One region of the Mesorhizobium sp. M0408 genome, then DNA from elsewhere that is predicted to be linked to it. Evidence: predicted binding sites of a transcription regulator. Region 1 holds the regulator's gene; each other region holds the start of a gene.
What was found. The regulator PhoB, encoded in region 1, activates phosphate uptake and scavenging genes when phosphate is short. The targets are predictions, from matches to a motif close to TGTCATNNANCTGTCAT.
Positions count from the first base shown of each region.

Region 2: a site for PhoB is predicted at 4,019-4,035, ahead of NKI67_RS25085 (LTA synthase family protein). Genes of this name have one in related genera too.
Region 3: a site for PhoB is predicted at 5,064-5,080, ahead of olsB (l-ornithine N(alpha)-acyltransferase). Genes of this name have one in related genera too.
Region 4: a site for PhoB is predicted at 3,506-3,522, ahead of phnC (phosphonate ABC transporter ATP-binding protein). Genes of this name have one in related genera too.

Region 1 covers NZ_JAMYRO010000003.1:11,809-19,057, forward strand. Annotated here, with positions in the region: gene NKI67_RS04010 (CHASE domain-containing protein) at 1-311, opposite strand, end outside; gene NKI67_RS04015 (ATP-binding cassette domain-containing protein) at 441-1,235, opposite strand; gene NKI67_RS04020 (sugar ABC transporter permease) at 1,313-2,677, opposite strand; gene xylF (D-xylose ABC transporter substrate-binding protein) at 2,820-3,860, opposite strand; gene NKI67_RS04030 (ROK family protein) at 4,147-5,391, shown strand; gene phoB (phosphate regulon transcriptional regulator PhoB) at 5,401-6,090, opposite strand; gene phoU (phosphate signaling complex protein PhoU) at 6,107-6,814, opposite strand; gene pstB (phosphate ABC transporter ATP-binding protein PstB) at 6,847-7,249, opposite strand, start outside.
Region 2 covers NZ_JAMYRO010000025.1:15,469-22,717, forward strand. Annotated here, with positions in the region: gene mltG (endolytic transglycosylase MltG) at 1-250, opposite strand, end outside; gene fabF (beta-ketoacyl-ACP synthase II) at 344-1,606, opposite strand; gene NKI67_RS25070 (acyl carrier protein) at 1,641-1,877, opposite strand; gene fabG (3-oxoacyl-[acyl-carrier-protein] reductase) at 2,065-2,802, opposite strand; gene fabD (ACP S-malonyltransferase) at 2,863-3,828, opposite strand; gene NKI67_RS25085 (LTA synthase family protein) at 4,076-6,001, shown strand; gene NKI67_RS25090 (pilus assembly protein TadG-related protein) at 6,033-7,249, opposite strand, start outside.
Region 3 covers NZ_JAMYRO010000001.1:72,478-79,726, forward strand. Annotated here, with positions in the region: gene NKI67_RS00345 (phosphoadenylyl-sulfate reductase) at 1-167, shown strand, start outside; gene NKI67_RS00350 (DUF934 domain-containing protein) at 376-912, shown strand; gene NKI67_RS00355 (DJ-1/PfpI family protein) at 1,050-1,670, shown strand; gene NKI67_RS00360 (fatty acid desaturase) at 1,715-2,737, opposite strand; gene NKI67_RS00365 (hypothetical protein) at 2,865-3,068, opposite strand; gene grpE (nucleotide exchange factor GrpE) at 3,305-3,940, shown strand; gene olsB (l-ornithine N(alpha)-acyltransferase) at 4,125-5,000, opposite strand; gene NKI67_RS00380 (PAS domain-containing hybrid sensor histidine kinase/response regulator) at 5,150-7,249, opposite strand, start outside.
Region 4 covers NZ_JAMYRO010000001.1:13,721-20,969, reverse strand. Annotated here, with positions in the region: gene NKI67_RS00110 (alpha-D-ribose 1-methylphosphonate 5-phosphate C-P-lyase PhnJ) at 148-1,047, shown strand; gene phnK (phosphonate C-P lyase system protein PhnK) at 1,044-1,820, shown strand; gene phnL (phosphonate C-P lyase system protein PhnL) at 2,047-2,754, shown strand; gene NKI67_RS00095 (DapH/DapD/GlmU-related protein) at 2,751-3,368, shown strand; gene phnC (phosphonate ABC transporter ATP-binding protein) at 3,604-4,452, shown strand; gene phnD (phosphonate ABC transporter substrate-binding protein) at 4,543-5,451, shown strand; gene phnE (phosphonate ABC transporter, permease protein PhnE) at 5,518-6,474, shown strand; gene phnE (phosphonate ABC transporter, permease protein PhnE) at 6,542-7,249, shown strand, end outside.

The DNA.
Region 1 (7,249 bases):
GTTTTCGCCAGGCGAAGGAAACCGATGCCGCGCAGGCCGGCGAAATTATTCTCGATGTCGAGCGCGTTGAAGAAGGCCTTGAACTCGCCCTGCGAGATACCGCCATTGCGTGCGTCGAACAGCGCCCGGGTCGAACGCAGCAGCGACAGGTCCAGGTCGATGCGGCTTTCGATCCGGTTAAGCGCGTCGTCTGCCGTCGCCTCGAATTTAATGCGGGCCGCCTCCTGGGTGGCAAAATAGGCAAAACCCGCCATCGTCAGGCTGATCAGCGCGACGGCGATAAAAGCGACGGTCGGAAAAAGCTTCTTCAATTGCTGATACGTCCCGTGGACGGTTCGGCATCTTTATGGGCAAGTCCTGACGCCAACACAATGGCGAGGCCAATGCATGGTGACGGCTGGCACATTTTGGCGGCTTGTGATTAGCCGGCTAATTCTCGTTCATGCGGCGATCTTCAGCGCGCCCGGCCCCGGAATGGCGCCGGGTGGGCACTTGCCGAGGATGATCATGCCGAGCACCTCGTCCTGGGTGACGTCGGTTGTGCGCGTCGTTCCGACAACCCGACCGTTCTTCATGACGCAGACACGGTCGGCAAGCTCGAACACGTCGTGAATATCATGGCTGATCAGGAAGATGCCGATGCCGTCGGACTTGAGCTGCCTGACCAGTTCGCCGACCTGCGCCGTCTCTTGCGGCCCGAGTGCCGCCGTCGGCTCGTCCATGATCAGGATGCGAGCATTGAACAGGATGGCGCGGGCGATCGCCACCGACTGCCGCTGGCCGCCCGAAAGCTTTACCACCGGCTCCTTGAAGCGTTGGAAACGCGGATTGAGCCTGCCCATCACCTTGCGCGCCTCGGCCTCCATGGCGACGTCGTCGAGCGTACCCCAGCCGGTCATCAGCTCGCGGCCGAGAAACAGGTTGGCGGCCGCATCGACATTGTCGGCCAGCGCCAGCGTCTGGTAGATCGTCTCGATGCCGTACTTCTTGGCGTCGCGGGGATTGGAGATCGAAGCTTCCTCGCCGTTGACGAAAATCTGGCCCGCATCGCGCTTGTAGGCGCCGGACAGGATTTTTATCAACGTCGATTTGCCGGCACCGTTGTGACCGAGCAAAGCCATCACCTCGCCCGGGAAAAGGTCGACAGAGGCATCGTCGACGGCGCGAATGCCGCCGAAAGCGATGGAGATGTTGCGCATGTCGATCAGCGGCGTGGGAGCGGTTTTGTCTGCCATGCTCGTCCTTCCTCCCTATAGATCCTGCTTGAGCATCAAGTTGTACGAAAACCGGTTTCCACCTTGCGGGATCATGCTCAGACCCGTTTGCGATAGACGGTATCGAGCCACACCGCGACCACCAGCACGGCTCCGACAACGATGCTCTGCAGCGGCGAATCGATGCCGAGCAGCACCATACCGGACTGCAGCGACTGCATCAAAAGCGCGCCGAGCATGGCGCCGAGCACTGTGCCGGAGCCGCCGGCGAGCGACGTGCCGCCGATCACCGCCGCCGCGATGACCAGGAGCTCGTCCAGCGTGCCCAGCGCATTGGTCGACGAGTTCTGCCTGGCTGACGAGATCGCTGCGGCGATCGTCGCCAGCACGCCCATGATCATGAACACCTTCATGGTCACCCAGCGCGTGTTGATACCGGCAAGGTTGGCTGCTTCCGGATTGCCGCCGATGGCGAAGACATAGCGGCCGAAACGGGTACGCTTGGCGATGAAGGTCATGATCAGCCCTACGGCTACAGCCATCAGCACGGGTATGGCGATGCCATGGGCGATGAACAGCCCGCCTTCGGGAACGGTTATATTGTTGGCCGCCGCATATCTGTTCACGATGCCGACCGGCCAAGGATAGGAATTGGCAAGCCATATGGCGCCCATGATGACAAGGCAAGTGACGGCCCCGAGGAACGTCTCGGCCCAGATCGGGCGTAACGGGAAGCGGAACCGCTTGCGCTGCACCCGCCCGTTGAGCAGCATGAACACAACCGCCAGGCACGCGACAATTCCGACGATCCAGCTCCATCGCGCACCGATCGAACCCGTCGGTCCGCCGCCCATCAGCTGGAAAGTGGCATCCAGCGGCGCAATCGTCTGCCCACTGGCGACCCACCATGCGGCACCCCGCCAGACCAGAAGGCCGCCCAGCGTCACGATGAAGGCCGGCACCTCGAGATAAGCGATGATGTATCCCTGGAACGCTCCGATCAGAAGGCCAAGCGCGAGGCCGATGGCCAGCGCCAGGATCCAGATCCAGGGGTTGCCTAATTGCAGACCGACCATTCGCACCAGGAAATGCACCTGCGCAAAACCCATGACCACGCCGATCAGGCCTTCGGCGGAGCCGACCGACAGGTCGATATTGCGCATGACGATAACCAGCACCATTCCGGCGGCCATTATGGCCACGGCCGAAGTCTGCACCGACAGGTTCCAGAGATTGCGTGGCGTCAGGAAGGTCCGGCTGTCGAAGTCGAACGGATTGACGCCGAGCCGTACGCTAGAAATGACATGCAGGCCGACCCAGATGACCAGCAGCGCGCCGACCATGCCGAGCATGCGCGTGTCGAGTTCGGTTGCCTTGAGAAATCGGGCAACAATGCCGAGTTCGGATTCCCGTGCCCGGTCTGTCGTGCTGTCGACCGGCGTGTTGGACGTCGTGTCGGTCATGATGTTTCTCCCGCCGGGTTGCCGTCTGCCGCGGATGCCGGAAGCAGCCTAGAAGTTATCCGCCGGAAGCGGAAAAACAACTCTTGTTGGAAAAACGCCGCGGCGAGCGGCCGCGGCGTTCGGACTTTTCGGAAACGTCGGCTCAGTTGCAGACTGCAACAGTGCCAGCCGTCACCCCGGCGCAGACCTCTTCTTTCTTGATCCAGCCGGCGTCGATGACGACGTTGAGGTTGTCCTTGGTGATGGCGACCGGGGTCAGGAACAGCGACTTGACGGTATTGCCGCCGGGCGTGGTGAAATCCTTCACGCCGGCAATGTCGGTCATCTGCTTGCCGTCGGCCAGTTGCGAGGCGATCTCGGCGGCATTCTTGCCGAGCTCGCGCGCATCCTTCCACACCGACACGGTCTGTGTGCCGAGCGCGATGCGGTTCAGCGCGGCGTGGTCGCCGTCCTGGCCCGAAACCGGAACCGATCCGGCCAGCCCTTGCGCCGTCAGCGCGGCGACGACGCCGCCGGCAGTGCCGTCATTAGCGGCGACCACGGCATCGACCTTGTTGTCGTTGGCGGTCAGGAACTGTTCCATGTTCTTCTGAGCGTTGGCCGGCAGCCAGCCGTCCGTATAGGCCTCGCCGACATTCTTGATCTTGCCGCCGTCAATGGCCTCCTTCAGCACCTCCATCGAACCGGCAAACAGGAAATCGGCATTCGGATCGGAACCCGAACCCTTGATGAAGACGTAGTTGCCTTCCGGCTTCACCTTGAAGACTTCGCGGGCCTGCATGCGGCCGACTTCCTTGTTGTCGAAGGTCAGATAGAACACGTCCTTGTTCTCGATCAGCCGGTCATAGCCGACGACCGGGATGCCTTCGTCCAGTGCCTTCTGCACGGCCGGCCCGATGGCCGAGGCGTCCTGCGCCAGGATGATCAGTGCGCTGGCGCCCTGCGAGATCAGGCTCTCGACGTCGGTGAGCTGCTTGCCGGGGTTGGACTGTGCGTCGGCGGAAATATACTTGTCGCCTGCGGCATCAATGGCCGCCTTCATTGCGGCCTCGTCGGTCTTCCAGCGCTCTTCCTGGAAGTTCGACCAGGAAACGCCGATGACCTTGTCTTTAGCCTGCGCCACCGACGCCAGCGCCAGCGTCATGGCGACACCCGCCAGAATGGCGGTCGTGAATTTCTTCATCATATCCTCCCTGCGCCGCGTACGGCGTGACCAATTGGCTCAAAGACCAGCTTAGAAGCTCTAATTTTTTCGAGCCTCGAAAAAATACTGGCCCGATCTCCGGCTGCTGTCAACATCGATTCTGATGGATTTTGATGACTCTGCGAGTTTTTTCGAGCGTCGGAATAAACGATGACAGCGCCACCTGCATCTGACACTATTTGCCTGCGTCCGACACTATTTGTCGGACATTACCGACGGCTTCCGGTTCATGAGCGGCCGCGGCAACCGGGAGGAAAGCAAAACAATGTCGGTCGGAATCCGCCATGACGATTTGCGCCGGCGCAACCGGGCGATGGTGATCTCGGCGGTGCGCCGGGCCGGCCAGCCATCGCGTACTGAGATCGCAGCTACTACCGGCCTCAGTCATTCGACCATATCGGCGATCTCTTCCGACCTGATACGGGAAGGCATCCTCGCCGAGAGCAAGGCAAGTGAGCCCGTTTCGTTGAAACGCGGTCGTCCGCAGGTCGGCCTCGCCCTCAACCCGGAAGCGGCGGCGGTGCTGACCGTGGTGTTGTCGCTGAATTTCCTGTCGGCCGCCATTATCGACTATACGGGACAGGTGGTCGCCGAGGAACAGCGCCGGCTGGACACGCTGACCATGCCGCGCGACGAGCTGATCCGTGAATGCATGGCCATCGTCCGGCGCCGGCTGCAGGATCCAGACCTTGACGTCCGCAGTGTCGCCCGCATCGCCCTGGCGATTCAGGGCATTACCGACTCCCCTGCACGCGCCATGCTGTGGTCGCCGATCACGCCGCAGACCGACATCGCCTTTGCCGACATGCTGGAGGACGAATTCGGCATCCCGGCAACGGTGGAGAACGACTGCAACATGATGGCGGTGGCTTTGCGCTGGCGCAATCCGGATCGCTATCGCGACGACTTCATCGCCATCCTGCTTTCGCATGGCATCGGCATGGGGCTGGTGCTGAAGGGCGAACTGTTCACCGGGACGCATTCCTCGGGTGGCGAATTTGGCCACATGATCCATCGTCCGGGCGGCGCGCTCTGCCGTTGCGGGCGGCGCGGCTGCATCGAGGCCTATGCCGGCAACTACGCCATCTGGCGCAACGCCAGGCAGATGAGCGAAGAAAGCGAACCGATCGCCGACGTCAGCGACGCCGACATGCGAGCACTGGCGGCCCGGGCGCGCGAGAAAGATGGGCCGGAACGCGAGGCCTACCGCAAGGCCGGCGAAGCGCTGGGTTTCGGTCTCGGCTCGCTGTTCGCGCTGATCGATCCGGCACCGGTCGCGATGGTCGGCGCCAGTGCCGCCGCCTTCGATCTGATCGAGCCGGCCTTGCGGAAGGCAATCGCCCAGACCGCCGGCGGCCAGCATTCGGACTCGATCTCCTTCGATACAGAGCCGAACGAATTGCCGCTGATCCGCGAAGGCTGCGCGATGCGGGCGCTAAGCTTCGTCGACCAGGAGATTTTCGCGCCGGGCGCGCAAATGAGGCCCAGCGTCAGAAAGAACGTAGCCTGACCAGGCGGGTCAATCTTCCCTGATCGCATAGCCGGCACCGCGGATGGTGCGGATGACATCCGGCATCCGGCCGTTGTTGACGGCTTTGCGCAGCCGCCCGACATGCACGTCGACGGTGCGTTCGTCGATGTAGATTGTCTCGCCCCAGACATTATCGAGTAACTGGCTGCGCGAGAAGACACGGCCCGGATGCCGCATCATGAACTCGAGCAGCCGGAATTCGGTCGGCCCGAGCCTGATTTCGCTCTTCTTGCGATAGACCCTGTGCGATTCGCGATCGAGCACGATGTCGCCGACCTTCAGCACGCTGGACAGCACTTCCGGCTTGGCGCGCCGCAGCAGCGCCTTGACCCTGGCCATGAATTCCGGTGTCGAAAACGGTTTGACCAGATAGTCGTCGGCGCCGGTCGAAAGCCCGCGCACCCGGTCGCTCTCCTCGCCGCGCGCGGTCAGCATGATGATCGGCAGCCGCTCGGTTTCGGGGCGCACCCGCAACCGACGACAGAGCTCGATGCCGGAAACCGCTGGTATCATCCAGTCGAGCACCAAAAGGTCGGGCACATTCTCCTGCAAACGGATCTCGGCTTCGTCGCCGCGTGTCACCACCTCGACCTGGTAGCCTTCGGATTCGAGATTGTAGCGGAGCAGCACACCCAATGGCTCCTCGTCCTCCACCACCATTATGCGTGGTGCGATCATCGGCTGGGCACCCCCATCATGTCACCGGTGCGGACATTGTCGTTTCGTCCTGCTTCGGACGATTGACCGGCAATTGCTCGCCGGTCAGCACATAATACGCATTTTCGGCGATGTTGGTGACATGGTCGCCGATCCGCTCCAGATTCTTGGCGCAGAACAGCAGGTGCGTGCAAGCGGTGATGTTGCGCGGATCTTCCATCATGTAGGTCAACAGCTCGCGGAACACGGACGTGTATTTGACGTCGATGCGCTCGTCGGCGGCACGCAGCTTGGCCAACGCGGCCGCATCGCCTGCAGCATATTCCTCGATGACACCCTGCACCTGGATGAGAACCAGCTGCGCCATCGCGTCGATGGAATGCGACAGGTCCCGCGGCGTGGCGCTGAGGCCGACCGCACTCACGCGCTTGGCGATATTCTTGGCAAGGTCGCCGATGCGTTCGAGGTCGCCCGCCATGCGGATCGCTCCGACCACATGGCGAAGATCGTGGGCCATCGGCTGGCGTTTGGCGATCAGGGTGATGGCGCGGTCGTCCAGTTCGCGTTGACGCGCATCCATGATGGCGTCGTCGGAAACGACGCGTTGCGCCAGCACGTTGTCGGAATTCAACAGGGCCTTGGTCGCCCCGCCGACCATCGAACCGGCGAGGTCGGCCATGTCGCGGATCAGCTTGCTGATCTGCTCGAGATCCTCGTCGAAAGAAGCGACTGTGTGTTCGCCCATGGTCCTGTCCTCATATGCATGATCGGAACGGCTCAGCCGAAGCGGCCAGTGATGTAGTCCTGCGTGCGCTTCTCGCGGGGCGACGTGAAGATCTTCTCGGTCCGGTCGAACTCGACCAGTTCACCCAGATACATGAAGGCGGTCTGGCGCGACACGCGCGCCGCCTGCTGCATGTTGTGGGTGACGATGACGATCGTATAGTCGGCTTGCAATTCGTCGATCAGTTCCTCGATCTTGGCAGTCGACAGCGGGTCGAGGGCCGAAGCCGGTTCGTCGAGCAGAATGACTTCCGGCTTCACGGCCACGGTGCGGGCGATACAGAGCCGCTGCTGCTGGCCGCCGGACAGGCTCAAGCCGCTGGCGTTGAGCTTGTCCTTGACCTCGCTCCACAGCGCGGCGCGCTTCAACGCCTGTTCGACGCGGCCGTCCATCTCG
Region 2 (7,249 bases), on a different contig from region 1:
ACGGGCCGGGCTCGTTGAACTCCTGCTTGCCGAAATACAGCGCAACGCCTGCCGCCAGCACCATCAGCATCACCGAAGAGATGACGAAGTTCATGAACACGACGAACTGGCTGCGCGAGGCACGCGAGCGCTTCGGCGGCGGCGTGCCGGCCTCGGGCCGCAACGCCTCGCTGGCCGTCTTCGGCACGATCGGGCCGGGCGTTGCTGCCCGTTGCCCGAATTCCCCGTTATCGGCCGGATTTGTGTTCATAGCGCCCTACCATTTGATCTTGCGACGAATCCCCTCGGGCAGAGTAGGGGCGAATATGGCAAAATTGACGGCAGACGGAAACCGGCAGAGCGGTCAGCCATTGTAGCGCTGGAAGACGAGCGAGGCGTTGGTGCCACCGAAGCCGAAGGAGTTGGACAGCGCCACGTCGATCTGCCGGGCCCGCGGCTTGTGCGGCACCAGGTCGATCGCCGTTTCGCGCTCCGGATTGTCAAGATTGATGGTCGGCGGCGCGATGTTGTCGCGAATGGCGAGGATCGAAAAGATCGCCTCGGCAGCGCCAGCCGCGCCCAGCAGGTGGCCAATCGACGATTTGGTCGACGACATCGATATCTTCGAGGCGGCGTTGCCGACCAGCCGCTCGACGGCGCCGAGTTCGATCGTATCGGCCATGGTCGAGGTGCCGTGCGCGTTGATGTAGTCGACATCGGCCGGCGTCAGCTTCGCCCGGTTCAGCGCCGCGGTCATGCAACGGAAAGCGCCGTCGCCGTCTTCGGCAGGCGCGGTGATGTGATAGGCGTCACCGGTCAGACCGTAGCCGGTGACCTCGGCATAGATCTTGGCGCCGCGGGCCTTGGCGTGTTCGAGCTCCTCGAGCACGACAACGCCGGCGCCCTCGCCCATGACGAAGCCGTCGCGATCGCGATCATAGGGGCGTGAGGCCGTTTGTGGCGCGTCGTTGCGCTCGGTGGAGAGCGCGCGGCAAGCGGCGAACCCGGCGATCGACAGTCTCGTCACCGGCGCTTCGGCGCCGCCTGCGACCATAACGTCGGCATCGCCCCAGATGATCAGCCGGGCGGCATCGCCGATGGCGTGCGCACCGGTCGAGCAAGCGGTGACGACGGCATGGTTGGGGCCTTTCAGCCCATGCCGGATCGAGACCTGACCGGAGACGAGGTTGATGATCTGGCCAGGGATGAAGAATGGGCTGATGCGGCGCGGACCGCGTTCCTTGAGGATCATCGCATTCTCGGCGATGCCTTCGATGCCGCCGATGCCCGAACCGATCAGCACGCCGGTGGCGCACTGTTCCTCATGCGTCTTCGGCTGCCAGCCGGAATCCTTGAGTGCCTCGTCGGCGGCCGCGATCCCGTACAGGATGAAGTCGCCGATCTTGCGCAGTTCCTTCGGCTCGAGAACGGCTTCAGGATTGAAAGTGCCATTGGAGCCGTCACCGCGCGGAATGACGTGGGCTACCTTGCAAGCAAGGTCTTCCACCTCGAATTCGGTGATGCGCTTGGCTGCGCTGCGGCCGGTCAGAAGCTCCTTCCAGCTGTGCTCGAAGCCCATGCCGAACGGCGAAAGCAGCCCAAGGCCCGTGACGACGACACGCCTCATCGCAGGTCCTCCCCGGTGATGACTGCAAATAGCGTCAGGCGGAGGCCTTGTCGATGTATTTCACCGCATCGCCAACAGTCAGGATGGTCTCGGCGGCGTCGTCCGGGATTTCGACACCGAACTCTTCTTCGAACGCCATGACAAGTTCGACCGTGTCGAGGCTGTCCGCGCCCAGATCATCGATGAAGCTCGCCTGCTCCGTCACCTTGTCGGCATCGACGCCAAGGTGCTCGATGACAATCTTCTTGACGCGCTCTGCGGTGTCACTCATTTGGGCATCCTCGTCTTTTGGTTGTCTGTCTTCGTTAGCGGGCAGAATGCCGCTAATCAAGCTGAAAGATGGTCCTGCCGGAAACGCAGCGGAACAGGACCGGTTTTTGCCCGAACCGCCGGGTTGCGGGCGGCATTACACGAAAAATCCCGTGCATCCAAGACGGAATGAAGCGTTTTCCCAAGTGTTAGATCATTGCCATGCCGCCATTCACATGAATGGTCTGGCCGGTGACGTAGGCTGCCTCGTTAGAAGCTAGGTAGGCGACGGCAGAGGCGACTTCGGCGCCCGTGCCCATGCGCCGGGTCGGGATCGCCGCCATGATCGCCTCTTTCTGCTTGTCGTTGAGCTTGGCGGTCATCGCCGATTCGATGAAGCCTGGGGCGACGCAGTTGACGGTGATATTGCGGGTAGCGATCTCCTGCGCCAGCGATTTGGAAAAGCCGATCATACCGGCTTTGGAGGCGCAGTAATTGGTCTGGCCGGGATTGCCGGTGACGCCGACCACCGAAGTGATGTTGATGATACGGCCATGGCGGCGGCGCATCATCGGATGGGTAAGCTCGCGGGTCAGCCGGAACACGGCGGTCAAGTTGACCTCGATCACGCTATCCCAGTCGGCGTCAGCCATGCGCACGAACAACCCGTCCTTGGTAATGCCGGCATTGTTGACGAGGATGTCGACGCCTTCGAGGTCGGCCTCCGCCTTCTGGCCGAGCGCCTTGACGTCGTCGCGGTTGGAAAGATTGGCCGGGAAAAGCTTGACCCGGTCGCCCAGTTCGGCGGCCAGCGCCTCCAGTTTCTCGATACGTGTGCCATGCAGGCCGACGATGGCGCCCTGGCCGTGCAGCACGCGGGCGATCGCCTCGCCGATACCTCCCGATGCGCCGGTGACGAGCGCCTTGCGGCCGGTCAATTCGAACATTCTTGCCTCCTGATCTGAGCGAACACCCTTCGCATGGAGCGGGGTCAAATCGCCAGTTGATTATGCAAGCGCCGCCAGCGCCGCCTCGACATCCGCCGCGGATCCGATGGCAGTGGTGGCAATATCGCGGTTGATGCGGCGGGCCAGCCCCGACAGCACCTTGCCGGCGCCCACTTCGTAAAGCGTCGCAACGCCGTTGCTGCCGAACCACTCCACCGTTTCGCGCCAGCGCACGCGCCCGATCACCTGTTCGACGAGTCGGCGGGCGATCTCGTCGGGATCGCTCGTCGGGGTCACCGTAACATTGGAGACCAGCGGCACGACCGGCGCACTCTTCGTCACGGCGGCCAGCGCCTCCCGCATGATCTCGGCCGCAGGCTTCATCAATGTCGAATGGAAGGGCGCCGAGACCTGCAGCATCAGCGCCCGCTTGGCGCCCTTCTCCGTGCATAGCCTCGCCGCCAGTTCGACCACTGGCCTGGCGCCGGAGATCACCAGCTGGCCGCCGCCATTGTCATTGGCGATCTGGCAAACCAAGGCTTGTGCGGGATCTTTGGCGGCGCCCTGGGCGGCCTCTGCGCAAGCGGCTTCGACGTCGGCCTGTTCCAGCCCGATGATCGCCGCCATGGCGCCCTCGCCGGCCGGCACAGCCGCCTGCATGGCGTTGCCGCGGATGCGCAACAGCCGGGCGGCGTCGGCGACCGAAACGAAACCTGCGGCCGCAAGTGCCGAATATTCGCCGAGCGAGTGGCCGGCGACATAGGTGACCTTGCCGTTCAGGGAGAAGCCGCGCGCCTCCAGCGCCCGGATTGCGGCAAGCGACACCGCCATCAGCGCCGGCTGGGCGTTGGCGGTCAGCGTCAGCGTCTCTTCCGGGCCTTCCCAGATCAGCTTCGATAAGTTTTCGCCGAGCGCGTCGTCGACTTCCTCGAAGATCCGCCGCGATTCCACAAAGGTATCGGCGAGGTCCTTGCCCATGCCGACAGCCTGGCTGCCCTGCCCCGGAAAGGTGAATGCGATGGCCATCGGCGGCTCCCAGCTGCTGGTTCACGTTGCCTGTGACGCAAGGCGTGCGGCCAAGTCAAGTCCAACCTTGATCGCGTAATATCGGCCGAGTGCCTGTTTCGGCAGGCTTTTTGGCGATCACTCATGATGAAAACCGCTCACGATTTGTTTGCTGGCTCTTCTTATTTCCGCCGCAGGCGCTAAGCTTTGCGTGACAGTTCGATGACAATCGAGTGACGCTTTTGTTGCGGGCCGGGGAACTATTGAAGTGGCAAAGACCAAGCAGAGCGCAGCCGAGGCGGCGCCCCAGTTTCTTGAAGGCGATCCGTCGACCGGCTATCTGCCGGCGCGCAAATGGCCTGTCATCCGCTATGGCCTTATCAGCTTGCTGGCTGCGGCCATCCTTGTGTTTGCCATCGAACTGATCGTGCGCGGCAACTTTGCCGGCACCATTGATTTCTTTCTGCAGCCTTTCAAACCCGGCTGGACCACGATCATCATTTTTGCGCTGATCCTCATCGGCCTCGACGCCGTGCTCGGCCGCAGTCACCAGAGCCTGATGATCGTCGCGCCGCTGACATTGTCGCTGGCGTTCGTCGGCCACCAGAAGTCGCTGTATCTCGGCGATCCGCTCTATCCGACCGATTTCCTCTATTCCCGGCAGATCGTGGCATTGATGCCGCTTCTGGTACGCGATCGCCCGGGAACCGCCATTGCCCTGGCGATCGGCATCGTCGGCGGGCTGTCGCTGCTCGTCTATGGCTGGCGGCTATGGCGCCGCCGCGTTCCGGCACTCAGCCACAAGGGCCGCCTTGCCCGGCTGACGCTGACGGTGCCGCTGATCGCCTTCTTCGTCTCCATCATGGACTATGCCACTTTCTCGTGGACACGCGACCGGCTGCAGATCATCCCGATCATGTGGGACCAGAAGGAAAACTATGCCTCGAACGGTTTTGCGCTCGCCTTCGCGCTGAACGTCCCGATGGCGCATGTCTCGGCGCCGCCCGGCTATTCCGGCAAGGCGATCGAAGCGATCGGCAAACCGCAGGTGACGGCTTCGGTACCCGCCGAGAAGCCCGACATCATCGTCGTCATGAGCGAATCCTTCTGGGATCCGACCAAGCTACCCGGCGTCACCATCACGCCCGACCCTATCCCCAATGTGCGGGCACTGCGCACGGGTTACATGTTCTCGCCCGAGTTCGGCGGCATGACGGCCAACATCGAGTTCGAGGCCCTGACCGGCTTTTCCAACGCCTTCCTGCCGGCGGGCAGCATTCCCTACCAGCAATATGTGCGGACACCGACTCCCTCGCTGGCGACCTTCCTGAAAAGTCAAGGCTACCGGGCGCGCGCTATCCATCCCGGCACTAACTGGTTCTGGAACCGGGGGGCCGTCTATGCCGATTTCGGCTTCAACGACTTCAAGTCCGAGGAGACGTTGCCGCCCATGCAGAAGCGCGGACCGCTCGCGTCGGACGCTGCGATGACCGACGAGATTATCCACGAAGCCGATACCAGCGCCGAGCCGGTCTTCTTTTTCGCCGTCAGCCTGCAGAACCACGGGCCGTATGAGCCGTATCGCTATAACAATCCGACCCACAAGGTGCAGGCGCCGATCAGCCAATGGGCGCGTGAATCGCTGTTGAGCTATGCCGAAGGCTCTTCCGACGCGGACCGCGGCCTCGAGCGGCTGATCGAATGGGCGAAGAAACGCGAGCGGCCGACCGTCATCGCGTTCTTCGGCGACCATCTGCCGCCGCTTGGGCCGGTCTACGTCGAGACCGGCTTCCTGAAGGACAATGTTGCGCCGCGCAAGGAGGCGGCCGACCAGATGCTGCTGCACCACCAGACGCCGCTGATCGTCTGGTCGAATCGCAGCGGCCCGGCCGAGGATCTGGGCGCCGTCAGCCCGTCCTTCCTGCCCTACCATATCCTGAAGACAGCCGGCATCAGCCATCCCTATTACACCGGCTTCCTCGGACAGTTGCGAGAGCGCTACCGCGTTATCGACCGCAATTTGCTTTTGGCACCGGGGGGCGACGCCACCCCCGATTGGTCGCGTCAGAAAGAGATCGATCCGGCAATCCGCGACTTCCGTCTGCTGCAATACGACATGATGTTCGGCAAGCGCCATGCGGCGCCCGATTTCTTCCCCGAAACCACAGGCAAAGTGGCTGCACACACGAGTTGAGCAGCGGCGGCGGGAGAGCGGCCGACGTCGTTCAGTTCGTCAAGTGCAGCTGCGAAATCGAGCTTCCGATTTTCAGGAAGACGCTTTCGAGCTGACTGACGTCGTTGGTCGGGTAATAATCCGACGGCGACGATGCGCAGGCCTCGTAAAGCTTGCGGTTGGCTGCGGTGTCGGCCTGCAGCAGCACTGTGAATATCTGCACGTCCTGCTTCTTCAATGTGTTGCATACATTGGTTGTCCAATCGTCGACATTGCGCGCAGCCGCGGTCTGGTCGCTGGATCCAAACCGACCCGAGGCCAGGAATCCGTAGGAGCCATAGTCCGACTTCTGTGGCGTATCCTTCGCGCCATAGACAACATTCTCGCCGTCGGTGAGCAGCAGCACCGTTTTGGTCGTGCCTGACGCCCTGAACGGCGCGCCGTCGCTGTAAGGCGGTTCCGGCGAGAGCACCCGCATCCCCCATGACAAGCCTTCCGAAACATTGGTCCCCGAGCCGTTCCATTCGATCATCTCACCGACGGCCTTCCGCAATTTGTCGAAATCATCGGTCAGCGGCACTATCGGCGTCGGACAGGCCCGGATTGGGCCGATAGTCAGTGGGCCTCTCTTGTCGTTGATCAGCTTCATCGTCGAAACACTGTACTTCGCCATGTCGCTGGTGAGGCCGGGAAGCACGGTGACAACGGTATCGTCGAGATAGGAATTGTTGTAGCCGGTCGCTGAATTGCCGTAGGAGCTGGTTGGATTTTTAGCGTTACCTGGATCGTCCGGCGCGAAATAGGGTACGAACAGGGTGTCCGGTTTGTTTTGGTCGGGCGAAATGTCGGAAACATTGTTGGTTCCGGGCCGCGCTTCGACGCAGCCTCTCCATTCGACGCCCAATTGCTTGAACAGGTCCATATGGTTGACGCGCTTGCCGCCGACCAAGGGGAAATTGGCGCCATTGTTCGGCGATTTGCCGGCCATGTCGATCCAGGCCGGATCGTAGTCCTCGCCCTTGACGTTGACCGCGGTGACGAACGGCACCACCGCTACACGTACGCTGCGCGTCGGCGACTTCGCCGTTTCGAGCATGTCGATCAGGGCCGTCGCCGCCGTCCGCAATGCGCCGATGCGATCGTTGCTGGCCATCGACCCGGTATTGTCGAGCACCAGCACGACTTCGAGCTGATTGGTCGATTCGACGGCGCCGGCATCGACGGTGATGCGCTTGTCGTTGCCGAACAGGAAGGCGAAGTTCAAATTGA
Region 3 (7,249 bases), on a different contig from region 1:
ACCCGCTGGTCGCCTATGGCTATCTGTCGATCGGCTGTTTCCCATGCACGCAGCCGGTGCAACCGGGCGACGACGCGCGCAGCGGCCGCTGGGCCGGGCACGCCAAGACCGAATGCGGCATCCACTTGTCGGGGCTGGAAAGGTCGCTGACCGACGCCTCGCTTTAGGATATGTTGATATTCAGCCGGCCTGCAAACGGCGGCTTCCTGCGCTTCCGGCGCTCACGTACCCAAAGTACGCTCCGCTCCGGTTCTCGGAAGCCACCCAGTTTGGTCGCTTCGCGCCCGCCGTCGGCTTCGGCTCGGCCTGACCTGAATCTCAACGCACCCTGAGGTGTTTTGCACTTTAGAATCTTTGGACTTGGGAATTTTCTTGATGAGCGACTTGATAGCCGAAAACGCCATGCGGCTGTGGACACCGGATGGGTTCCGCGAGGACGAGTGGGTTCATGCCGAAAGCGCCGAGGCGCTGGTCGGCAATGGCCGTTTCATCCTGCCGTTGCAGGCGTTTCTCGGCCTCGATCCGGAGGTGCGGCGGTCGGCGAAGGAGCGCATCGGTGTGCTGCTGCAGCCCGGCGATCAGCTCGAAAAGATCGCAGGCCTGCTCGATCAGCTGTCGCTGGTGGCGCTGGCGTTTCCGGCGTTCAATGACGGCCGCTCGTTCTCCAAGGGCGAATTGCTGCGCAGCCGTTATCATTTTGCAGGCGCTATGCGCGCCACCGGGCAGGTGCTGATTGATCAGCTGCCGCATATGCTGCGCCTCGGCTTCGATGAATTCGAGATATCGCACCCGGTGCTGCTGAAGCGGCTCGAGCAAGGTCGGACCGGCGGACTGCCGCTGTCCTACCAGCCGGCGGTGAAGCCGGAGGCCAAAGGCCCGAAATATTCGTGGCGGCGGGTGCGCGCCGGCTGATCTGCTCCAGGGGACCAGAAGCCCTATCTGGTCGGACCACATTCCCGATTCAGCCTTTTATTTTGCGCCTCTCCGCCTTAGGATAGGCCCATTATTTCGTGATCCGAATAAATGTGGCCACAAGGGAGGAACCGGGTATGGCTGGCAAGAAGATATTGATGCTCGTTGGCGAGTTCAGCGAGGAGTACGAGATTTTCGTCTTTGAACAGGCCATGCATGCGGTGGGCCACACCGTCCATGTCGTTTGCCCCGACAAGAAGGCCGGCGATATCCTGAAGACCTCGCTGCACGACTTCGAGGGCCACCAGACCTATACGGAAAAGCTCGGCCACGACTACATCCTCAACAAGACGTTTTCTGAGGTCAATCCGGCCGACTACGATGCCGTCTACGCGGCGGGCGGGCGCGGGCCGGAATATATCCGCATCGACAAGCGCGTGCAGGCGCTGGTGCGGCATTTCCATGAGACGGGAAAACCGGTCTTCACCATCTGCCACGGCGTGCAGATCCTGATCGCGGTCGACGGCGTGGTGCGCGGCCGCGAAGTCGCGGCGCTGCAATATTGCGAGCCGGAAGTCACGCTGGCCGGCGGCATCTATATCGATGTTGCGCCGACCGGCGCCCATGTCGACGGCAATCTGGTGTCGGCCAAGGGCTGGCCGGGCCTTGCCGCGTTCATGCGCGAATGCCTGAAAGTGCTGGGCACCGAGATCCGCCAGGGCGATGTCCTGATGCGCGACCAGCGCCAGGCGGCTTAAGCTCGGAATGTGGAGCCCCGCCGCACCTTGATGCGGCGGTGCGTCTACACGGCCATCCGCGCTTCGCGGAACGATACCAGCTTGCTGCGGCTCTCGTCCCACAGCGCCAGCTTGACGCAGCGCAGGCTGTCGAGGAGTGTGACGCGGCCGATCTCACGCAGCTCCGGATAGTCCCTCAGCACTTCCGGAAGCCGGTAGCATGGCACCTTGGCCGAGAGGTGGTGCACGTGGTGGACGCCGATATTGCCGGTGATCCAGTTCAGCACCGGCGGCAGGTCGTAATAGGACGAACCGTGCAGGGCAGCGTGCTGGAATTCCCACTCGGAGTCCTTTGTCCACTCCGTCTCTTCGAACTGATGCTGGACATAGAACAGCCAGATGCCGGCCGATCCGGCGAGGATGACGATCGGCAAATGCACGACCAGAAACGCGCCGGGGCCAACGAACCAGATGAGCAGAGCGGCGATGACCGTGATGGCTAGGTTGGTGGACATCGACGACACCCAAGGGGTGAGGCCGCCCCGCATCATGCCCAAGGGCAGTCTCTGCTCGAAAATGAAAATCCATATCGGGCCAAGGCCAAACATCACCAGCGGATGGCGATAAAGGCGATAGGCGAGCCGGCCCCGCCATGACAGTTGCCGATATTCAGCGACGGTCAGTGTCTTGATGTCGCCGGTGCCGCGCTCGTCGAGGTTGCCTGCGCTGGCGTGATGGGTTGCGTGGGCGCGGCGCCAGCAATCGTAGGGCGTCAGCGTCAGCACGCCAAGCACGCGGCCGATCCAGTCGTCGGCATAGCGGTTGGCAAAGAAGGAGCCGTGGCCGCAATCGTGCTGGATCATGAAGATACGCACCAGAAAGCCGGCTGCCGGAAGGATGAGGACCAGACCCCACCAATGGCCATAGGCATAAGCGGCCGAGGACAATGCCCACAGCGTGGCGAAAGGAATGAGGGTGATGGCGAGTTCGACGGCGCTGCGACGCCTGTCGGGCTTTTTATAGCGCGACAGGATTTTCAACCAGGCGCGCTTGCTGTTTGCCACAGCTTCGGGGGAAATCATGTTCATCATGAAACATAGGCGGAGTGGCGCGCTGCCGCAAGGCGGCGATCACGCAAAGTTACTGCGGGTAAATGTCGCGCGATGGCGAGGAATTGGTGGCCGCAGTCGCCGGGCGCACGGCCTGCAATGGTGTCTACCGACGGCGCCCGCCTGCGACCACCTTGGCTTCGACGCCGTCCAGGCGGTCGAGCAATTCCTTCAGACGGTCGGGAATATCGGACTCCGTGCGGAAGGCCGGCAAGGTGCGCAGAAAGCGCTTGGTCGCCTCGGTGCCGAGCTGGCGCCGGATATCGGCGGCGAGCCCGTCGCGTTTTTCGCCATTCCTGCGGGGCATCATCCAAAATCCTGTGTCGGCTTCGAAACTCTTCCAAGGGAGGAATGGTTCCCGCATTGTAGTATGCTGGCAAGCAAAGCCGTCGGGTACGGTAAAGTTTGAATTAAAATCGAGAGGTCTGCGCCGTCCGCCATCAAGCAGCGACAGCGGCTGCAGTATCGCTTGCCCCTTGATTTTTGGCCGCTAAACCTCGATATCGGGCGCAAATCCACACCATTCGAAAATGACGGGAAACGGCGATGAGCGACCAGGCAAAAGACGAACGCGCGCCCGATGAAGCCGAGAAGACCGAGGCTGGCGCGGAGCCAAGGGAAGGCGGCGTCGACGGCGACTATGAAGCGCTTGTCCGGCTTCTGAAGGAAAACGAAGAGCTGAAGGATCGCGCGCTGCGCGTCGCGGCCGACATGGAGAACTTGCGTCGCCGCACCGCCCGCGACGTCCACGATGCGCGCGCCTATGCGGTTGCCAATTTTGCCCGCGACATGCTTTCGGTGTCAGACAATCTGCGCCGTGCGCTGGATGCCATCCCGGAGGAGGCCAAGGCTTCGGGCGATGCCGGCTTCAAGGCGCTGATCGACGGCGTCGAGATCACCGAGCGCGCCATGCTGTCGGCGCTGGAACGCCACGGCGTGAAGAAGCTCGAGCCCGAGGGCGAGAAATTCGATCCGAATTTCCACCAGGCGATGTTCGAGGTGCCCAATCCCGACGTACCGGCCAACACGGTCGTGCAGGTCGTGCAGCCCGGCTATTCGATCGGCGAGCGTGTTCTGCGGCCGGCCATGGTCGGCGTCGCCAAGGGCGGCCCCAAGCATGTCGCAAGCGAAGCGCCAGTGGAGCCGGGGCCGGTCAACGAGCAGGCTGAGAAGGATGCGTGAATGGTGAATGGTGAATAGTGAATGGTTAGTAGTGAATGGTGAGTAGTGAATGGTGAGTAGTGAGTAGTGAGTAGTGAGTAGTGAGTAGTGAGTAGTGAGTAGTGAGTAGTCAATTGCTGCTCCAGCAGTCAGTGCTAGGTTCTATTCACTATTCACTATTCACTATTCACTCACTATTCACTACTCAGGCCGCAAACCGCTGCGCTTCTCCGCCATAATAATTGACGTAGCGGGCGCCGATCTCCTTGACCGGCATCACCACGAACACGTCGACCGTCGAGAATTCACGGTCGATGACGCAACCGTCGCCAATGCGCGCGCCGACGCGCAGATAGCCCTTGACCAGTGGCGGCATCGCGGCGATCGCCGCCTTGGTATTGACCGCCTCGATCGGCATCAGATCCATGGAACAATAGCGCCCGGCGACGGCACGCACGTCCCAGGATGAATTCGTCCGGCAGTGGTGGGCAAGATAGGTCAGCGCCTCTGCATGTGCCGCCGGCACGGTGCCGTGGAACGACGCGCAGCCGGTCATCACGCCGATGCCGTAATGGTTGATGTAGGCCCAGATGCCTTGCCACAGCGCCTCGATGGTGCGCTTCGAGCGGTATTCCGGCAGAACGCAGGAGCGGCCGAGCTCGAGGAAGCGCTGGCCGGGATGCCGCGCGATCAGCTTGGTCAGTTCGAATTCACCTTCGGAATAGAAGCCTCCGGCGGCCGCGGCAATCTCCTGCCGCAGCAGGCGGTAGGTGCCGACGATGCGGCGATGCTCGGGGCCGGAAAGCGAAGTATCGAAGACCAGCAGATGATCGCAGAGGGGATCGAAGCGATCGGCATCGCGGCGGTCCTGCATCTGGAACAGGTCCTTCCTGGCACCAAGCTCGTCGTAGAACACCCGGTAGCGCACTTCCTGCGCGGCAGCGATCTCGGCCTCGTTGCGGGCGAGCCGCACTTCGAGATTGCCGATGCGGCCGAGCGATGCGCCTTTTATGACGGCATCGGCGTTCCGGCCGACGAGCAAAGGCCCGCTGGCGTTCGGCCGAGCATCACATTCCGGCATGACTGTATGCACGAGTGATTCTCCTTCGAGCCATCCCTCTTGGCACGGGGATACGGTGTAGGTGCAACAGGATTGTGACAGTACCGTGATACGGCTCTGCGGGCAATACTTCGTCGGCTGGGTAATCTATCAACCGTCTATGTTGTGCCTCAGGCGGCCGCTTGCCCTTCGACCGCATGAACCAGGGCATCGGGGTCGAGCGGCTTGGTGACGAAGCCGCTGGTACCGTGAGCGAGCACGGCGTGGCGGGTCTTTTCCTGGCTGTCGGCCGACAGCACCATGATCGGCACCGGCGGCACCGCGGTCTCCTCCTCATGGCGGCGGATGGCGGCGATGGCGTCCAGGCCGTCCATGACAGGCATATGCAAGTCCATCAGCACCACGTCGTAACGGTGCTTGTGGCCGGTGCTGATGACCGCCTCGACGGCGGCCTTGCCGTTGCCGACCACTTTCACGCGATGCCCGGCCTTCAGCAGCGTGGCGCGGGCCAGCATGGCGTTGATGTCGTTGTCCTCGGCGATCAGCACCGACAGGCCCTGCTGGCGGGCGCCAATGGCGTGCCCCGCCTGCGCGCCGCGCCTTTGCAGTTGCGGCTCGGCGACGACCGGCGCGTGGCTGGTCAAAAGCACGCGCAGCAATGTCTCGCCGCGCACCGGCCTCGCAAGGAAGGTGGCGTAACCATTGGCACGGAACTCGCCAAGCATGCCGCGGTCGGTCGGTGCGATCAGCGTCACTGCCTCGCAATCGGCAAATCCGCTCTGGCGCAGGCGCCTGAGCAGCCTGCCGTCGCTTTGCTCCATGGCAGCATCGATCAGCAGCACGTCGCAGTTCTCGGCGAAAGGGGTGGCCTGGGCGGCGGCGGTGGCCAGATCGACCGTGCCGCCATTGGCGCGAATGGCGCGGGCGATGGCTTCGGCCTCGACCAGGTTCTTCGACACGATCACCGCATGCTGGCCCGACAGCGGGTTCTGGCGGATCTGCGGCGCCTCGACGGCGGAAATAGCGGGAATCTCGAAGACGAATTCGGACCCCTGGCCAAGCCGGCTCGACACAGAGATAGTGCCGCCCATGGCGGTCACCAGGCGCTTGGAAATGGCGAGACCGAGGCCGGCACCGCCATGCGCACGGGTCGAGGTGCCGTCAGCCTGTTCGAAGTCCTCGAATATGCGCTCCATGTCCTCCTCGCGCAGACCGGGGCCGGTGTCGGTGATGGTGAAGCGGATGCGGTCGGTGGTTTCGGTGCGGACGCGGGCGATGCTTGCCAGGACGCCGCCGCTGTCGGTGAACTTGACGGCGTTGCCGATGAGATTGAGCAGCACCTGCCTGACCCTGCCGGGGTCGGCGGTGATCAGCTGCGGCACGTCGGGTTCGACATGACAGCCGAGGCCGATATCCTTGGCAAAAGCCCGCGCCGCCAAAAGCTCGACGACATTGTCGGCGATCTCGCGCACCGACATCGGCTGCGGTTCGGGATCGAAGCGGCCGGCCTCGATCTTGGAGTAGTCGAGCAGGTCCTCGATCAGCGCCAGCAGCGCGCTGGCCGAGGTCGAGATGGCGCCGACATAGGTCCGCTGCTCGGGCGAAAGGCTGGTGTCGGCGAGAAGCCGGGCCATGCCCATGATGCCGTTCATCGGCGTGCGGATCTCGTGGCTGACGGTGGCGAGGAAGCGCGATTTGGCCTGGCTCGCATATTCGGCCCGCTCGCGGGCGGTGATCAGCGAGGATTCGGCGCGCTTGCGAGCGGTGATGTCGCGGGCGATGGCGCGATGCGAAACGGCGCCGCTGTCCTTGTCGCGCACCGACAGCTCGATCCAAGAGAACCAGCGTGGGCCGTCCGGCGTGCGAATGGCGACGTCGGTGGAACTCAGGCATTCATGGTCGGAAAACGCGGCGTCGGGGACGATGCCGACATCGATGCCTAGTTCGGCCAGGGTCTTGCCGGCAAGGTCGCGCTGGTCGGTTTCGACAAGGTCGGCGAAAACCTTGTTGGCGTAGACAATGTGGCCGTCGCGGTCACGATGGACGACGAGATCGCCGAGTGCATCGATCAGCCCGCGAAAGCGCTCCTCGCTCTCCTGCATCTCCCACATGCGGTCGGCCAGCGTCTCGATTTCGGCGCGGCTGCGGGCGGTCGTGGCATCGAGCACGGCCACCGCGCGGCGCTCGGTGCGCCTGTTGCGCAGATGCATGGCGAGCCCGGCGATGGCTGTCGCCAAAAGGCCGATGGTGATGAAGATCGGCGCCCCGGT
Region 4 (7,249 bases), on a different contig from region 1:
CCATTCTTCGAAGCACAAAGGCAACCACCCCGACGAACACCAGCAACAGGATTCCGAGGCGCATCCATCCGGTCGGGGTCATCGGAGCCCAGCCCCTTTTCCGTGTCTTGGAACTCAATTCGGTAGCACAGAGCGGAAGCGATCGCCATGACCGACATCGCCACCTACAACTTCGCCTATCTTGACGAACAGACCAAGCGGATGATCCGTCGGGCGATCCTCAAGGGCATCGCCATTCCTGGCTATCAGGTGCCGTTCGCCTCGCGCGAAATGCCGATGCCCTATGGTTGGGGCACCGGCGGCGTCCAGGTCACCGCTTCGATCATTGGCCCGGACGATGTGCTCAAGGTCATTGACCAGGGCGCCGACGACACCACCAATGCCGTCTCGATCCGCGCCTTCTTCAAGAAGGTCGCCAATGTCGCGGTCACCACCGAGACGGCGAAGGCGACCATCATCCAGACGCGCCACCGCATCCCTGAATATCCGCTGAGTGCCGGTCAGGTGCTGGTCTACCAGGTGCCCATCCCCGAGCCGCTGCGCTTCCTCGAGCCGCGGGAAACGGAGACGCGCAAAATGCATGCGCTGGAGGAATACGGCCTTATGCATGTGAAGCTCTACGAGGACATCGCCAGGCACGGCCGCATCGCCACCACTTACGCCTACCCGGTCAAGGTTGAGGGCCGCTATGTGATGGATCCCTCGCCGACGCCGAAATTCGACAATCCCAAGATGCACCGTTCGCCGGCTTTGCAATTGTTCGGCGCCGGCCGCGAAAAGCGCATCTACGCGCTGCCGCCGTTCACCGATGTGGTCAGCCTCGATTTCGAGGACCATCCGTTCGAGGTGCAGACCTTCGACCAGCCCTGCGCACTGTGCGCGGCCGAGAACGTCTATCTCGACGAGGTCATCCTCGACGACCATGGCGGCCACATGTTCGTCTGCTCCGACACCGATCATTGCGAGAAGCGGCGCGCGGAAGGCCACCGCGGCCATCTCGCGCCCGAGACCCATCTTGCCCCAGGAAAAACGGAGCCGGCGCAATGACAGACGAACCGCTGCTGCGCGTTTCGGCGCTGTCCAAATTCTACGGCTCGCGCGTCGGCTGCGAGAACGTCACTTTTGACCTGTGGCCGGGCGAAGTGCTGGCGGTGGTCGGCGAATCCGGTTCCGGCAAGACGACTTTGCTCAACTGCCTGTCAACTCGACTGCTGCCCAGCTCCGGCACCGCCAGCTACCGGATGCGCGACGGCCAGTTTCGCGAACTCTACCGCATGAGCGAGGCCGAGCGCCGCTTCCTGATGCGCACCGATTGGGGTTTTGTCCATCAGAACCCGGCCGACGGGCTGCGCATGACGGTGTCGGCCGGCGCCAATGTCGGCGAGCGGCTGATGGCGGTCGGCGACCGTCACTATGGCAGGATCCGCGCAACGGCGGTCGACTGGTTGTCTCGTGTCGAGATCGACGAAGACCGCATCGACGACGAGCCGCGCGCCTTTTCCGGAGGCATGCGCCAGCGCCTGCAGATCGCCCGCAACCTCGTCACCGGGCCGCGGCTGGTGTTCATGGACGAGCCAACCGGCGGCCTCGACGTCTCGGTGCAGGCGCGCCTGCTCGATCTGTTGCGCGGCCTGGTCACCGATCTCGGCCTGGCCGCCATCGTCGTCACCCACGATCTCGCCGTGGCGCGGCTGTTGTCGCAGCGCATGATGGTGATGAAGGACGGCCGCGTCGTCGAAAGCGGCCTCACCGACCGCGTCCTCGACGATCCGCGCGCGCCTTATACCCAGTTGCTTGTCTCCTCGATTCTGCAGGTGTGACGATGATTGCTCCGGCGTACCCCCCTCTGGCCTGCCGGCCATCTCCCCCTCAAGGGGGGAGATCAGCAGCTTTTATGGCCCGCCCGTTCTGCGACACAGGAGAATGGCGAAACCGAATGCGACTGCCAATCTCCCCCCTTGAGGGGGAGATGGCAAGTTTTGGCAAAGAGGGCAGGCCAGAGGGGGGTGTTGGCCCGCAGACGAATGACGATTGGAGAACCCTCTGATGGCAACCCCGCTCGTTGTCTCCGATGTCGCGAAGAGCTTCACCATGCATCTGCGCGACGGCATCAAACTGCCGGTGGTCGCCGGTGTCTCGTTCGCAATCAGGGCCGGCGAATGCGCCGTGCTCGGCGGCCCGTCCGGCGCCGGCAAGAGCTCGATCCTGAAAATGCTCTACGGAAATTATGCCGCCGATGAAGGCCAGATCATCGTCCAGCACGAGGGCGGGCTCATCGATCTCGCCTCGGCCAGCCCGCGCACCGTGCTTGCCGTGCGCCGGCTTACCATCGGCTATGTCAGCCAGTTCCTGCGCACCGTGCCGCGTGTCTCTGCGCTCGACGTCGTGGCCGAACCGCTGGTCGAGCGCGGCGAGGAGCGCGAGGTCGCGCACGGCAAGGCACGCGCCTTGCTGGCGCAGCTCAACCTGCCGGAGAAGCTCTGGGCGCTGCCGCCGGCGACGTTCTCCGGCGGTGAACAGCAGCGCGTCAACATCGCGCGCGGCTTCATCACCGAGCACCCGATCCTGCTGCTCGACGAGCCGACCGCTTCGCTCGACGCCAGGAACCGCGATGTGGTGATTTCCCTGATCGCCGCCAAGAAGGCAGCGGGCGTCGCTTTGCTCGGCATCTTCCACGATCACGACGTGCGTGAGGCGGTCGCCGACCGCGTCATCGACGTGACCGCCTTCGCCGCCGGGAAAATCGCCGCATGACCAGGAAACTGTCGGAGGCGCCGCTGATCCACGAGACGGCGGAAGTCGAGAACTCGAGGCTTGGCCGCTGGACCGAGATCGCCGAGCGCTGCCGGGTTTCCGAAAGCACGCTCGGCGACTATTCCTATATGATGCAGGACTGCGGCGTCTGGTGCGCAACGATCGGCAAATTCGCCAACATCGCCGCAAGCGTGCGCATCAACGCTACCAACCATCCGACCTGGCGGCCGACGCTGCACCATTTCACCTATCGCGCCTCGGATTATTGGGACGACGCCGAGCACGAGAGCGAATTCTTCGCCAAGCGCCGCGCCAAACGCGTCACCATCGGCCACGACACCTGGCTCGGCCACGGCTCGACCATCCTGCCGGGCGTCACCGTCGGCGATGGCGCGGCGGTCGGTGCCGGCGCGGTGGTGTCGAAGGACGTCGCGCCCTACACCATCGTCGCCGGCGTACCGGCCAAGCCGATCCGCGAACGCTTCGACCGCCGCACGGCGGAGCGCTACCAGGCGCTCGCCTGGTGGGACTGGGACCATGCAAGGCTGCGCGCCGCGCTCGACGATTTTCGGGAATTGTCGGCGGAGGCGTTTCTGGAGAAATATGGCGGCTGAGGGTCGTGAAATGGTGAATGGTGAATGTGAATGGGGGCAGCGGACAGGTTTCGAGGCTCAGGGAAGCCGTTCTTATCACCATTCACCATTCGAGCTTCTCGCGCCGAGTTGATCCCGCCCCGCTCCAGGCTGTGGGCAGTAACAAAACTGACATCGTTCCGACACCGCAGGTTCATGCGGCTGCGCTAGCCAGGGTAAACAGACCTTCAATTGCGATTGGACTGGAGCCTGCACCATGTCAGCTACGCTCGAAATCCGCGGCGTCACCCGCCGGTTCGGCAAGAACACCGCCGTCAGCAATGTTCACATCGCGATTCCGCAGGGCCAGATGGTCGGCATCATCGGCCGTTCAGGCGCCGGCAAATCGACGCTTCTGCGCATGATCAACCGCCTCATCGATCCCAGCCAGGGATCCATCCTGTTCGACGGCGTCGAGGTCTCCGGGTTGCGCGGCTCGCCGCTCCGGCGATGGCAGCGCGACTGCGCCATGATCTTCCAGCAGTTCAATCTCGTGCCGCGCCTCGATGTGCTGACCAATGTGCTGCTCGGCCGGCTCAACCACCGCTCGACGCTGTCCAACCTATTTGGCATGTTCTCCCGCGGTGAATGCGCCGAGGCGGTTGCAGCCCTCGAGCGCCTCGACATCGCCCGCACCGCCCTGCAGCCGGCCGGCACGCTTTCCGGCGGCCAGCAGCAGCGCGTTGCGATTGCGCGCGCCATGATGCAGCAGCCGAAGGTGTTGCTGGCGGATGAGCCGATTGCCTCGCTCGATCCGCTCAACGCCAAGGTGGTGATGGATTCGCTGCAGGACATCAATTTGCGCGAGGGCATCACCGTCATCACAAATCTGCATACGCTGGATACGGCCCGCACGTACTGCAACCGCATCATCGGCATGGCCGCCGGCAAGGTCGTCTTCGACGGCCCGCCCGAAGCCCTCAACCGCGAGGCCGTGCGCATGGTCTACGGCGCCGACAGCAATGGCGGCGAAATCTCCGAGGCCATCACCTCCACCAGTGTCGCCATCAAACAGAAAATCGCTGCATCCGCCGGACCGCTCGAGCCCGCATTCCCGGGATATTGAGAACGGCCTGATCGCCCGCCCGCGTCAAAGGCACCTGTCAAAAAATTCGAACGCTGCCGGCGCGAGGCCGGGACCAACAGGAGAGAGATAATGTTCAGGAAGATGGTTTTTGGCGCCGTTTCATTGCTCGCCATCGCGGCAAGCGCCGCTCACGCCCAGGATATAAAGGAATTCCGCATCGGCATCCTTGGCGGTGAAAACGAAGCGGACCGGCTGCGCAACTTTCAGTGCCTCGCCGATCACCTGAAGTCCGAATTCGGCTTCGAGAAGGTCTCGCTGTTCCCGGCCGCCGACTATGACGGCGTTATCCAGGGCCTGCTCGGCGGCACGCTCGATTTCGCAGAGCTTGGCGCGTCGGGCTATGCCAGCGTCTACCTCAAGGATCCGAACGCCGTGACCCCTATCCTCACCACCCAGCAGACCGACGGCGCGACCGGCTATTATTCGATCGGCCTTGCGCTGAAGTCGTCCGGCATCACCGACATCAAGTCGGCCAAGGGCAAGAAGCTCGGCTATGCCGACCCGGATTCGACCTCCGGCTACCTGATCCCACTGACCCAGATCCCGAAGGACACCGGCGCTTCGAACGAAACCTTCTTCGCCTCGACCCAGTTCAATGGCGGCCACGAGAACAACCTTCTCGCGGTTCGCGACGGCAAGGTCGATGTTGCGGTTGACGATTCCTCGGGCATCGGCGACTTCAAGAACGGCTACACCTCCGGCACCTTCCACAAGGAAGTCGCCAAGGGCGCCGTGGACCCCAACGATTTCGTCGAAGTCTGGCGCTCCGGCTTGATCCCGAACGGCCCGCTGGTCGTGCGCACCGCGCTCGGCGGCGGTATGAGCGCCAAGCTCGCCAACTTCTTCACCAGCCTGCCGGCCAAGGACAAGCCTTGCTTCGAGGCTATCGAAGGCGGCGATTTCACCGGCTACGTTCCGGTGAAGCCGGACTTCTACAGCGTCATCGTCGAAGCCCGCAAAGCCGCGATCGGCGGCTGACGACAATTGCGGAAAGGGCGGCGTCCTCCAGCGCCGCCCTTTTTGCGTGTCCGCTCGTGACCCCGTATGACCTTCGCCGCTACAATTCGTTCAGACGCGGTCCGGCAGGCAGCAGACGCCTGGCGACGGCAGACGTCCTTGCGCCGGTTCTATACGGCGCTCGGCATCGGCTCACTGCTTGTCGCCATGTGCACAGCCATGTGGTTCGCCGACGAGGCCAATGCCGGACATTTCTTCGATCGGCTGCCGCACATACTGGATTTCCTTGGTTGGCTTGTTCCCAAGGACTGGAACGACGTCTGGCGGGCGCTGTTCGACATCGCATCGCCGCACGACAAGGGCAGCCAAGAGTTCAACTTCCCGCTTGGCCGCGTCTATCTCTGGGGCGGCTTTTATCTACCCGAATATTTCGAGCTGATGCTCACCACGCTTAACGTGGCGCTGGTTTCCACTTTCATCGGCTTTGTCTTTGCGGTGCCCTTTTCCTTCATCGCCGCGCGCAACTTGACGCCCAGTCCGATGCTCAGGCTCGTCGTCAAGCGCTTCATGGAACTGCTTCGCGCCTTCCCCGAGATCGTCATTGCCGGCCTGTTCGCAGCCATCCTCTCGACCGGCCCGGTCGCAGCCATCATCGCCATCGGCCTGCATTCCATCGGCGCCCTCGGCAAGCTCTTCTACGAGATCAACGAAAACATCGACATGCGTGCCGAAGAAGGCCTGCGCGCGGTCGGCGCCAACTGGTTCGAGCGCGTGCGCTTTGCCGGCCTGCCGCAAGTGCTGCCCAATTTCATGTCCTACACGCTGCTCAGGATCGAGATCAATGTGCGTATCTCGACCATTATCGGCGCGGTCGGCGGTGGCGGCATCGGCGAGGAACTGAAGCTCTCCATCTCGCGCGGCTTCGGCGCCAAGACGCTGGCATTGGTGCTGCTGCTGTTCACGACGATCTTCCTCGTCGACCAGTTTTCCGCCTGGCTACGCCGCAAGCTCGTCGGCGAGCAGGCATTCATGATGGGTGCCTGACCATGATCCCAAAAAGTGGATTCCGGTTTTTGGAAAAGATCATGGCAAATCAACAAGAAGACTGCCCATGGCCGCAATGACCGCCGATGAGATGCGGTCGATCGAGGAGCGCTTTCCCCAAGTGTTCCGGCGGCCCTTGTACAAACGCTTCGGCCCGCTGGTCCTGTTCACCGGCATCCTGCTCTATCTCCTCTACGCCTTGTGGTTCTTCAGCCTGCCGCAAGTGCTGAGGGAATCGCACTGGGAGCGCCTGCCGCTCTTCCTGACGCAATGGATCAGCTACGATCTGCAGCCGGAATTCCGTCTCGACCAGCCTCAGATCACACCCAGATATCCGCGTTTTTCGGCGCTCGGCGAAGACCCGCATCCCGATTGGGTCATCACCAACGCCAACGGCTCCTACACCATCCTGATCGACGGCCGAGCCAAATCCGTCACCTTCGACAAGGCCGAAGCGACGCTTGTCGCCAATGGCCAGGCGGTGCCGGTGTCGTTGACCAACGGCAAACCGGTAATATCCGGCCCGGTGCCGGAGTGGATCACCGTGCATGACGATGAGATCGTCGCGAGAATGGGCTTTGCCGGCGAGGTCCGTATAACCGTCGATCGCGTCAAGGTCCGCAAACGCTTTCTCGGCTGGGCGAATTTCGTCTTCGACACACGCTCGCCCTTCTTCGGCAAGTCGCCCGGCGAGGTGGTCTCGTTGCTGATGTCCGGACCCCAGCTCAAGCCGGGCACATCAAACATTGCGCTGGCCGCCGACAATATCTGGAAC